One region of the Sphingobium herbicidovorans genome, then DNA from elsewhere that is predicted to be linked to it. Evidence: riboswitches for the same ligand, from Rfam matches in the RefSeq annotation. Region 1 holds a riboswitch; each other region holds the start of a gene.
The links. A riboswitch is a leader RNA that binds a small molecule or an ion and turns the genes downstream of it on or off. The one in region 1 is predicted to bind cobalamin.
Positions count from the first base shown of each region.

Region 2: linked by a shared signal. The riboswitch ahead of B6S01_RS10905 (TonB-dependent receptor plug domain-containing protein) and the one ahead of B6S01_RS16855 (HoxN/HupN/NixA family nickel/cobalt transporter) in region 1 are both predicted to bind cobalamin.
Region 3: linked by a shared signal. The riboswitch ahead of B6S01_RS20560 (cobyric acid synthase) and the one ahead of B6S01_RS16855 (HoxN/HupN/NixA family nickel/cobalt transporter) in region 1 are both predicted to bind cobalamin.

Region 1 covers NZ_CP020539.1:465,678-468,951, forward strand. Annotated here, with positions in the region: gene cobW (cobalamin biosynthesis protein CobW) at 1-316, opposite strand, end outside; gene B6S01_RS16855 (HoxN/HupN/NixA family nickel/cobalt transporter) at 313-1,362, opposite strand; cobalamin riboswitch at 1,538-1,781, opposite strand; gene B6S01_RS16860 (porin) at 1,938-3,274, shown strand, end outside.
Region 2 covers NZ_CP020538.1:2,237,461-2,240,734, reverse strand. Annotated here, with positions in the region: gene B6S01_RS10905 (TonB-dependent receptor plug domain-containing protein) at 1-1,270, opposite strand, end outside; cobalamin riboswitch at 1,442-1,681, opposite strand; gene mobA (molybdenum cofactor guanylyltransferase) at 1,748-2,281, shown strand; gene cobA (uroporphyrinogen-III C-methyltransferase) at 2,361-3,143, opposite strand; gene B6S01_RS10890 (nitrate reductase) at 3,130-3,274, opposite strand, start outside.
Region 3 covers NZ_CP020541.1:5,685-8,958, reverse strand. Annotated here, with positions in the region: gene B6S01_RS20565 (SMR family transporter) at 212-541, opposite strand; cobalamin riboswitch at 1,075-1,247, shown strand; gene B6S01_RS20560 (cobyric acid synthase) at 1,353-2,582, shown strand; gene B6S01_RS20555 (WGR domain-containing protein) at 2,600-2,896, opposite strand; gene B6S01_RS20550 (hypothetical protein) at 3,046-3,274, shown strand, end outside.

The sequences.
Region 1 (3,274 bases):
GCAGGGCAAGGCCGGACGTTTCGATGATGATGTGATCGGGCGGCACATCCCGGTCCAGCAGCCGCTGCATGGTGGGCAGGAAATCGTCCGCGACGGTGCAGCAGATGCAGCCATTGGCCAGTTCGATGATGTCCTCGTCCGGGCATGCATCGTCGCCGCACCCCTTGACCAGCGCGCCATCGACGCCAACGTCGCCGAACTCGTTGATGATCAGCGCCAGGCGGCGGCCGTCCGCATTTTCGATCAGGTGGCGGATCAGCGTCGTCTTTCCAGCGCCCAGAAAGCCGGTGATGACGGTGGCGGGAACCTTGCTCATATGGATTGTCCTTGTTTGGCGAGGAGCACCTCGATCTCGTCGAAGCGTTTCCAGCGGTAGATGGCCCAGCTCACCAGCCAGCAGGCGGCGAACAGGCCGATGATGAAGAAGCCCAGGCTGTTGAAATGTTCGCCCAGATTGGCGGCGACCGACCATATGCCGCCGGTCAGGCCCAGCTTGTCGCCCAGCAGCGCCGCCGCCTCGATCCCGCCGATGACGATGGCGACCAGCGCGGATACCAGCGTAATGGTGATGTTGTAGTAAAGCTTGCGGATCGGTTTCACGAAGGCCCATTGATACGCCCCCATCATCAGCGCCCCGTCCGCCGTGTCGATCAACGCCATGCCCGCTGCGAACAGCAGGGGAAATATGAGCACCGTCGCGATTGACAGCCCGCTCGCCGCCTGCCCCGCCGACAGGCCAAGGATCGCGACTTCCGTGGCGGTGTCGAATCCCAGTCCGAACAGGAAGCCCAGCGGCGCCATGTGCCAGCTGCGCGTGACGAGGCGGAACAGCGGCTTGAAAATGCGCGCCAGGAAACCGCGATTGCCCAGCAATATGTCCATGTCCTCATCGACATAGGCGCCGCCGCTGCGAACATGGTTGAAGGTCTTGAGAACGGATTTCAGGATGATGAGGTTCATCGCCGCGATGGCGAACAGGAATGTGGCGGAAATGATCGTGGCGATGGTGCCGCCCACTTCGCCTACCGCCTCCACGCGGCTCAGCGCGCTGGCCGCCACGGCGATCAGCACCGCCGCGATCAGGACGATGCCGCTATGCCCGACCGCGAACCACAGGCCGACGGTCAGCGGCCTTTGCCCGTCCTGCATCAGCTTGCGCGTCACATTGTCGATGGCGGCGATATGGTCGGCATCGACCGCATGGCGCATCCCCAGGCTCCAGGCGAGCAGGGCCGTGCCCAGCATCATGGTGTCGTGGGCGAAGATCATCGCGGCCCACAGCCATAGCGCCAGGTTGGCGGCGATCAGGGCGGCGAACATCCACGTGGCGCGGCCACGCAGCGTTGCAAAACTCATGTCCATCGGAGACCAGTCTCCCGTCGGCGTCAGCGAAACTTGACGGGAACCTCCGCATCGCGGCCGACACGGTGCGCCGGACGGACACCCAAACGGCGCCCGGCACGCATGCCGGTGCAGCTCCCGCCGCACGCGTCGCTCAGACGGAAAACCGTGCCCCGGCCATCCCCTGGACCAAAGCAAGAGCGACCAGACGCTGGCAGGTCTCCTGGCTTGCGGGTCATCGCTCGACACATGGCCTTCCCAGGCCTCGCAGGATTTAGCGTCCGGCCCAGTGGCTGACCCCCGATCGTCACGGAAGGTCGATATGCGTCTCGCTCACCGCTTACAGTTGCAGGGACAGCCGCGGATTTGGATGCCTCAAGCACCCGCACCGCATTCCCATTTTAAGCCCCTTGCGGGGCACCGGCGCGATCAATGCCGTGCATAGAGAGCTTGGGGGACAAAGGGAAGCGGGAAGGAATTGAAATAAAAGAGTCATACTTTGGTCATGTATCCGTCATCTAAATGAAATAGCGGCCCGCTGCACAGACACATGAGGGAGTAGCAAGGTGCAGGGTTTAAGGGCGAGTGGCGCGGCGATGATGGTGAGCTTGCTGGCGTTGATGCCCGAAGTGGCGCAGGCGCAGAGCAACGAAGCGTTGCAGCGCCAGATCGACGAACTCAAGGCGCAGGTTCAGATGCTCACGAGCGCGCTTGCCGCAAACAAGGGCGCGGCTCCTGAAACCGCCGCTGCGGCTCCCGCTCCCGTTGCGCCGGCGACACCCGCGCCTGCCACGCTCGCCACCGCCACCGCCCCCGCCCAGCCGCCCGCGGCCGCGCCAGAGGCGGCCTCTGCCCCAGCGCCCAGGTCGAAGGCCTGGTATGATCGGCTGTCGCTGCGCGGCTACACGCAGATGCGCTACAACGCATTCCTGTCCGGGGACGATACGGCGCCCGCTGGCCAGTCCCGCCTGCGGTCGGTCCATGACAGTTCCATATCCGATCGCGGCAGCTTCTCGCTGCGCCGCGCGCGTCTGGTGGTTCAGGGCGATATTTCCGACCGCGTCTCACTCTATCTGCAATCGGATTTCGCGACTGCCGTTAGCAATCAGGCGGGCAGCGAGCGCCGCGAAGGCTTTGGCCAGCTGCGTGACGCCTATGCCGACGTGTTCCTGGACAAGGCCAAGACCTTCCGCCTGCGCCTCGGCCAGTCCAAGGTGCCCTATGGCTGGGAAAATATGCAGTCCTCCTCCAACCGCCTGACGCTCGACCGCAGCGATGGGATCAACAGTGGGGTTCCCGGCGAACGCGATATGGGCGTCATCGCCTATTACACGCCGCCTTCGGTCCAGAAAATCTGGGACCGGCTGGGGGATGACGGGCAAAAGCTGTTCGGGAATTACGGCGCATTTGGCTTTGGCGTTTTCAACGGTCAGGGCATCAACCGGACGGAACAGAATAAGGGCCTGATGAAGGTCGCTTTCGCCACCTGGCCCTTCGAACTCGACGGTCTGGGCGGCGCCTTCGCTGGCCAGGTGTTCGAAATCGGCGGATCGGCGATGATGAACGATTTCCAGCCTGAACTGCGTAGCGGGTCAGTCGGTGGACCCGTTGACGACAACCGCGCCGGCATCCACGCCATGCTCTATCCGCAGCCCTTCGGCATTCAGGCCGAATGGAACTGGGGCAAGGGACCGCAATACGACCCGCTCAGCCTGTCGGTGGAATCGAAAAAGCTCAGCGGCGGCTATGTCCAGATGATGTACCGCGCGCCGACGGAATCGATCGGCTCGCTGATCCCCTATGCCCGCTGGCAACGCTATCGCGGCGGTTGGAAAGGCTCCACCAGCGCACCGCGCCTGGAAACCGACGAAATTGAACTGGGCGTCGAATGGCAGCCGTGGAAGGCGCTGGAAATCACGCTGGCCTACGCCCG
Region 2 (3,274 bases), on a different replicon from region 1:
CGGGCTGCAAAGCGGGGTTGCCGTTGAAGCCATCGTAAAGCTGGTAGAGCGAGGGTGCCTTGAAACCTTCGCCGTAGCTGGAGCGGATATTGGTCGCGCCGCCATTGGGGGTGTAGTTGGCGTTCGCGCCGAAGGTGGTCGCACCACCAAACTGGCTATGGTCATCATGACGCACGCCGCCGGTCAGCGAGAGACCGGTAAAGGGCTTCACGACGGCAAGAGCAAAGACGCTGTCGATGTTCGCCTTCGCGCCGCCCGATCCAAAGCCGTAAAAATCGTAATCCGGGCTCTCATGCTCATAGCCGAACACCAGCTTCGCCTGATCGACGGGTTGGTAGACGCCTTCATATTCGAAACGCAGATTGGTGCCCGAATAGCCATAGTCGCCGAAGGACGAGAAATAGTCACGGTCGTTGCGGAACCAGGTGACTGCCGCCCTCTGCGTCAGCTTGCCCTCGAACAGGGTAAGGTTGATGCCAGCATAGCCGATATACTGGTTCAGCTTGCTGCTGTCCGTGGACTCCATCGGCTCGGCAAAGAAGATGTCGGTGTCGAGGTCGGCATGAATATAATAGCCACGCAGGTCGAGGCTCAGATTATCGGCCAAGCTCAACTTCAGTTTGGCGTGGGCGGCAATATTCTCGTAGCCGTCCTTTTCCGTGCCGCCCTGCGCAGCCGAAATGCCATCGGTGCGGAACCATGCGGCCCCCGCGCTGCCCGCCACAATGCCGCTGCTGCCCGAAACGTCCGCCTTTGCATTCACCGTATCGGCATAGCCGTAATCCACCGATGCGGACCCGCCAAAGCCATCGCCCGGTTCTCCGGTCATGATGTTGATGACGCCGCCGATCGCCTGGCTGCCATAGACGACCGAGTTGGAACCGCGCAGTATCTCGATCCGCCGGATATTGCCCGTCAGCAAATTGCCGAAATCATAAGCGTCGCCAATGCCGCTGGGATCGTTGATCTTGACGCCATCCAACAACACCAGCGTCTGCGTCGTTTCAGCGCCCCGGATTGAAATGCCGGTCACACCGCCAACAGCATCGGCGCGATTGAAGCGCACGCCCGGCGTGGTGGCGATCAGGTCGGCCACGCTGACATTTTGACGCGTCTCGATGGTCTGCGCATCAATGACGGAGACGGCCTGACCAACTTCATCGCGCGGCTGCTCAATGCCAAGCGCGGTGACCACGATGCTGTCCGACTGTTCCGCGAGTGCGGGCGTCGCAGCCAGCAGCGCCACAAGCGATATTCCGATTTTCAACATTATATTGTCTTCCCTGAGCGTCACGCGACTTCAGGCAGGAGCATCCGCGCAAACGGTCGGCATGCGGGAAGGACAGACGCCAGCGTCCCGCCCCGCGCACCGATGCGGCCCCCGCCGCTGCGTCGCTCAGACGGAAAACACCGTGCCTGGGCCGATCCCTGGACCCAAGGCAAGAGCGACCATGCGCCGGCAGGTCTCCTGGCTCGCGGGTCAAGGCAGCGATGCACAAGCCTTCCCGGGCTGGCCGCCCAGTGGCTGGTCCCTTCGCCTTCCCCTTTCGAAAGCGCAGGTCCCCCGTGCATCGCGCTCGCCGCTTACAGTTGCAGGGACAGCCGCGGAGTTGGATGGGCAAGCCATCCGCACCGCATTCCCTTTCAAGCCCAAATGGGCACCGGCGCGATCTTCTTCATGTCAACGGTTGCCCGCTCACGCGGCGCGCCATAGTGGAAAGACAGGGTTCTGCCAAGGAGTGGTTGGATGCGATTGCTGGGCGCAGTGCTGGCGGGAGGGCGATCGAGCCGTTTCGGGAGCGATAAGGCGACGGCCCTGTTGCCGGACGGGCGCACGCTGCTGGACCATGCCGTGACGGCGATAACGCCGCATGTGGAAGCTGTCGTGGTCTGCGGGCGGGAGGTCCAAGGCATGACATGCCTTACCGACCGGCCAGCACCAGACATGGGTCCATTGGGCGGGCTGAACGCGGCGCTGCATCATGCGGCTGAGCAGGGATTTAACGCGGTGCTGACAACCGGGTGTGACATGCCGGTCTATCCGTCCGCGCTGGCTGACGCGCTGGTCGGCGACCGCGCGGCTGTGCTCAAGGGTCAACAGCTGGCAGGCTTCTGGCCTGCATCCCTCGCAGTCGAAATGGACGCGCATCTGGCGGAGGACAACAACCGGTCCATATATGGCTGGCTGAACCGCATCGGTGCGCGCATTGTCGATCGGCCGGACATCGTGCTGCCCAATATCAACTGGCCGGACGATCTGGACAGGCTGCGCAATGTCTGAGCCTGTCGATACCCCACACCTTCCTTCCAACTAAGGCAGGCGCATCGACAGGCTCAGGGCAAAATCGTGGAGGGCAACTTCAGACCTGAAGGGCGACGCTCACGGCAGTCTCCACAGGCATGGCCGTGCCCGCCACGGCTTCACCGATCAGAAGCAGCGTCGGGTCCTCATCGCTGATGGTGGCCACCAGAAAGGCAAGCGCGGAAAGCCTGCCCCGGATGAGGCGTTCGGTGGGCAGCGAGACGTTGACCGCAACCATCACCGGCGTTTCCGGGTCGCGGCCAGCAGCGATCAATTGCCGGCTGATCTCTCCGGCGGCGGCGCGGCCCATATAGATGCCCAGAGTGCCGCCGGGACGCGCCAGCGCCTCCCAGTCGAGTTTGAGCGGCTCGCCTACCTTCAGATGCGCCGTCACCAGCGTCAGCCCGCGCGCGACGCCCCGCAGGGTGAGCGAGGCGCTGCCGCTCGCAGCGGCGGCGCTGGCGGTCGTGATCCCCGGACAGATGCGAAAACGAACGCCGTCCGCGGCCAAATGCTCCATCTCCTCGGCCGAGCGGCCAAAGATCGATGGATCGCCGCCTTTCAGGCGCACGACACGCTTCCCAGCCTTCGCCGCGGCGAGCAGCAGATCGTTGATGCTTTCCTGCGCCTTGCTGTGGCGGCCAGAACGCTTGCCGACGCTGACACGCTCGACGCCAGCAGGGATAAGGTCGAGCACGCCGGCACCGACGAGCGCATCGTAGAAAATGATGTCGGCGGCCGCGATCAGCTTTTCGGCCTTGCGGGTGAGCAGATCGGGATCGCCGGGGCCTGCGCCGACGAGCCAGACTTCACCGGGGGCGATCAGTTCATTCGGCTGCATGGAGAGTCTCCTGCGGGATTTGGGCAAGGATGTTGGCGAGTGCGGGGCGACAGGACCCGCAATTGGTCCCTGCGCCGATCGCCTTGCCGATGGCGGGCACATCGACCAGGCTCTGCTCGCGGATGGCGGTC
Region 3 (3,274 bases), on a different replicon from region 1:
AAGGGGAAGAGTGTATGATAAAGGACATTATCACACATAGAACGGCGCGTGAATCCGCGTCAGATTTCTGTATGGGCAAGGTCCAAATTGTTGCCGGGTCAGCCTCGATGCAAAACTTTTGATCTGACTATCCTAGCATCTCGATTAGAATGCTGCTTTGGAACAACAGGTTCAATGGAAGTTGAGCGACGGTATCTGCTAACTCCGCATTTTAGTGCCCTGTCGCTTTGGAAAAGACGTTCATCACGATCACACCGCAGATGATAAGTCCCATCCCGATCATGGCTGGAGCGTCGAGTTTTTGACCCTGGAAAACTGCTGCGGCGGTAGCGATCAGAACGATGCCTGCCCCTGACCAAATGGCGTAGGCGACGCCGGTGGGGATAGTTTTGAGAGTTTGTGAGAGGAAGAAGAATGCGATTGCATAGGCCAAAGCCGTAACGAGGCTAGGCACGAGCCTGGTAAAGCCCTCGGACTGTTTCATAAACGTGGTGCCGATCACTTCGGAAATGATCGCTATGGCAAGATAGACGTAATTCATGTTCGGCTCCGCTCGTCGGATCAGCGGGCCAGCATGTTATGCGAAGCGCCCCTGAACCATTTCAAGTTAACGCCGTGGCAGGGAAGATCCGCGTAGCGAACGCAGGAGACACCACCCTGCTACTCTATTCTCGGCAAAGCGCCTCTACATCACCATCGCGCGAGCGTCACGTCAGCTAATCGCCAGACCCTAATTGAAAACATGATGCGGAAATCTGAGCACCGATGATCGACAGACAGCCTCAGCACGGTTTTAGTTGCCCGAAACCCCGCGCGGTTGAGACGAAAAACAGGAGAACACCCCCGCTGATGCAGAACTCACAAGTTTTGCATCAGACTAGAAAGCGCAGAAATCTGCGCCTCTCCGTGATGCAAAAATCTGATGCACATTCTGGCGCTGTTCTGCTGCCAGTATCCCTGTTTCAAGCACCATCGCCCTGATGCAAAAGTTTTGAGTTACGCATCACCCAGATAATGGCGAGCGTGCCCATAACTGGCCTTCTTCACATTGACACTCCTTTCCGCCCACCCTTAAGCAGTACGCTAAGCGAAGGTGCCGTCCACGCGCTGCCATTGGGCGGATGCGGGGGGACGGTGAAAAGGGAAGCCGGTGTGATTCCGGCGCTGTGCCCGCAACCGTAATGCCAGTGCGCGAGCCTTCGGGTTGAGCCGGCAAGTCGGGAACCTACCCTCGCCGTCGTCCGCGCCCGGCCGGGTCCAGCCGCAAGCGCGTGGAGAAGTGTGGGCCTTTGGCGGGACCGTGCCGATCCTCTGGGGCGACAACGTATGTCGCATTACCCGGAGGAATTTCCATGCCCATCGCCCTACTTCTTGCCGCTGCCGCTGCCGGACCTGTCACCGTGGACGGCGCGGTGCCGCCCGATATCGTCGTTACCGCTGCGCTGGTGCCCGTAGCGTCCGCTGACGTGCCCGCCTCCAGCTCGATGCCAAGACGATCGAGTCACTGGGCCAGCCCCTCGCGCTCGACCTTATCCGCCTCACGGTCGCGTCATCGGGCACGCAGGGCTCGCTCACCCAGATACGCATTCGCGGAGCGGAGGCGAACCACACGCTGGTCTTTGTGGACGGGATCGACTTCAACGATCCCGCAGCCGGGGATCGATCCCGAAGACGCGGCGATGATCCAGGGATTCCTCATCAACAAGTTTCGCGGTGATCCCGCGCTGTTCGAGGACCGCTATCGCGACATCGAGCGCCTTTCGGGCTGGCCCGGCTTCGGCGTGGTGCCGTGGCTCGCAGAGTGCGCGCGGCTCCCGAGCGAGGATGCGGTCGTGCTCGAAAGGCGGCAAGCGCTCGCCTCCGGCCGATTGCTCATCGCCTGCCTCGTCACGCCGCGCATCTCCAATTTCGACGATCTCGATCCGCTCAAGCTCGAACCGGGCATAGAATTGGCGATGATTTCCCCGGGTCAGCCAATCCCGGTCGAGGCTGCTTTGATCGTGCTGCCGGGCTCCAAGGCGACCATCGCCGATCTTGCCGCGATCCGGCGCGAAGGCTGGGACATTGATATCCTCGCCCACCATCGTCATGGCGGCGCGGTTTTGGGCCTGTGCGGTGGTTATCAGATGCTCGGCAAGCGCATCGCAGACCCGGACGGCATCGAGGGCGCACAGGCTGATGTGGCGGGCCTCGGCCTGCTTGATGTCGAAACCGTGCTAGCTGGAGAAAAGACGTTGCGGCGGGTCGCGGGCGAGGCGCTGGGCGCGCGGTGTGAGGGCTATGAGATGCACATCGGCGCTACCTTTGGTCCCGATACAGAGCGCCCGCTCGTGCGGCTCGACAGCGGCCGCAACGATGGTGCCGTGAGCGCAGACGGCTTGGTCTCGGGCACCTATCTTCATGGGCTGCTGGCGGATGCCCGGCAGCGGGCAGCATGGATCGCGCGGCTCGGCGGCAATGGCGCGGGCGTCGATTATCACGCCTCGGTCGATGCCGCGCTCGATGGTCTTGCCGCCGAACTCGAACGACATATCGATGTCGATACGATCCTCGCCCTTTCATCAAAGGCGAGCCGAGATTGATAGTAGCACGGCTCCGTTTAAACGCTCTCCGTCCAATCGCCGGCGACTGTCATTGGTCTATAAGGCACTCCGATCCGGATTTTGGCGGTGCCCCGCCGGCGCAGAGTGGCGGCGATATGACGCTCGGCCGCCGCGCGATCGGGAAAGGCGTGGCGCTGCGCCTGGCCGCGTGTGCCGATCCGGCCCCAACGGGTTTCGACAACGATCATGCCGAACAGGTCGAGGCTCGCGGTGATACTATAGCGCCGGCGGATGTTGCGCGCCGGATCGAGCGCCACCAACTCGATCGCATCGGGGATAATTGCGCCTTTCATGGCGCAAAGCCTACAAAATCAGCTCTGCGTTGTCCGACGACTTCTTTGAATCAAAAGCCGCCCATTGATTCACAAAGTCTATAGAAGTGTCGCGATAACTCAGCCGGCAATGCTTGATGCTCTCCCTGGTTCAGTTCATGTGTTTTTTCATGCGCCATAGGGCTTCGACCGTAGCAGCCTTGATGCTCGCGATCGGCGCGGCCTCGCCGATCGCCGCGCAGTCGGCCGACCAGAAGGCTCCGCAACCGCGCATGGTCTATGTGCCGGGACGCGGCACTGTTCTTGTCCAGCCCGTGCCAACCGATGATCCCCGTGCGGTTGCGCGCACGGTCATCGTGCCGGGTTACGGCGAGGTTTATGCCGTACCTGTGCGGCCAA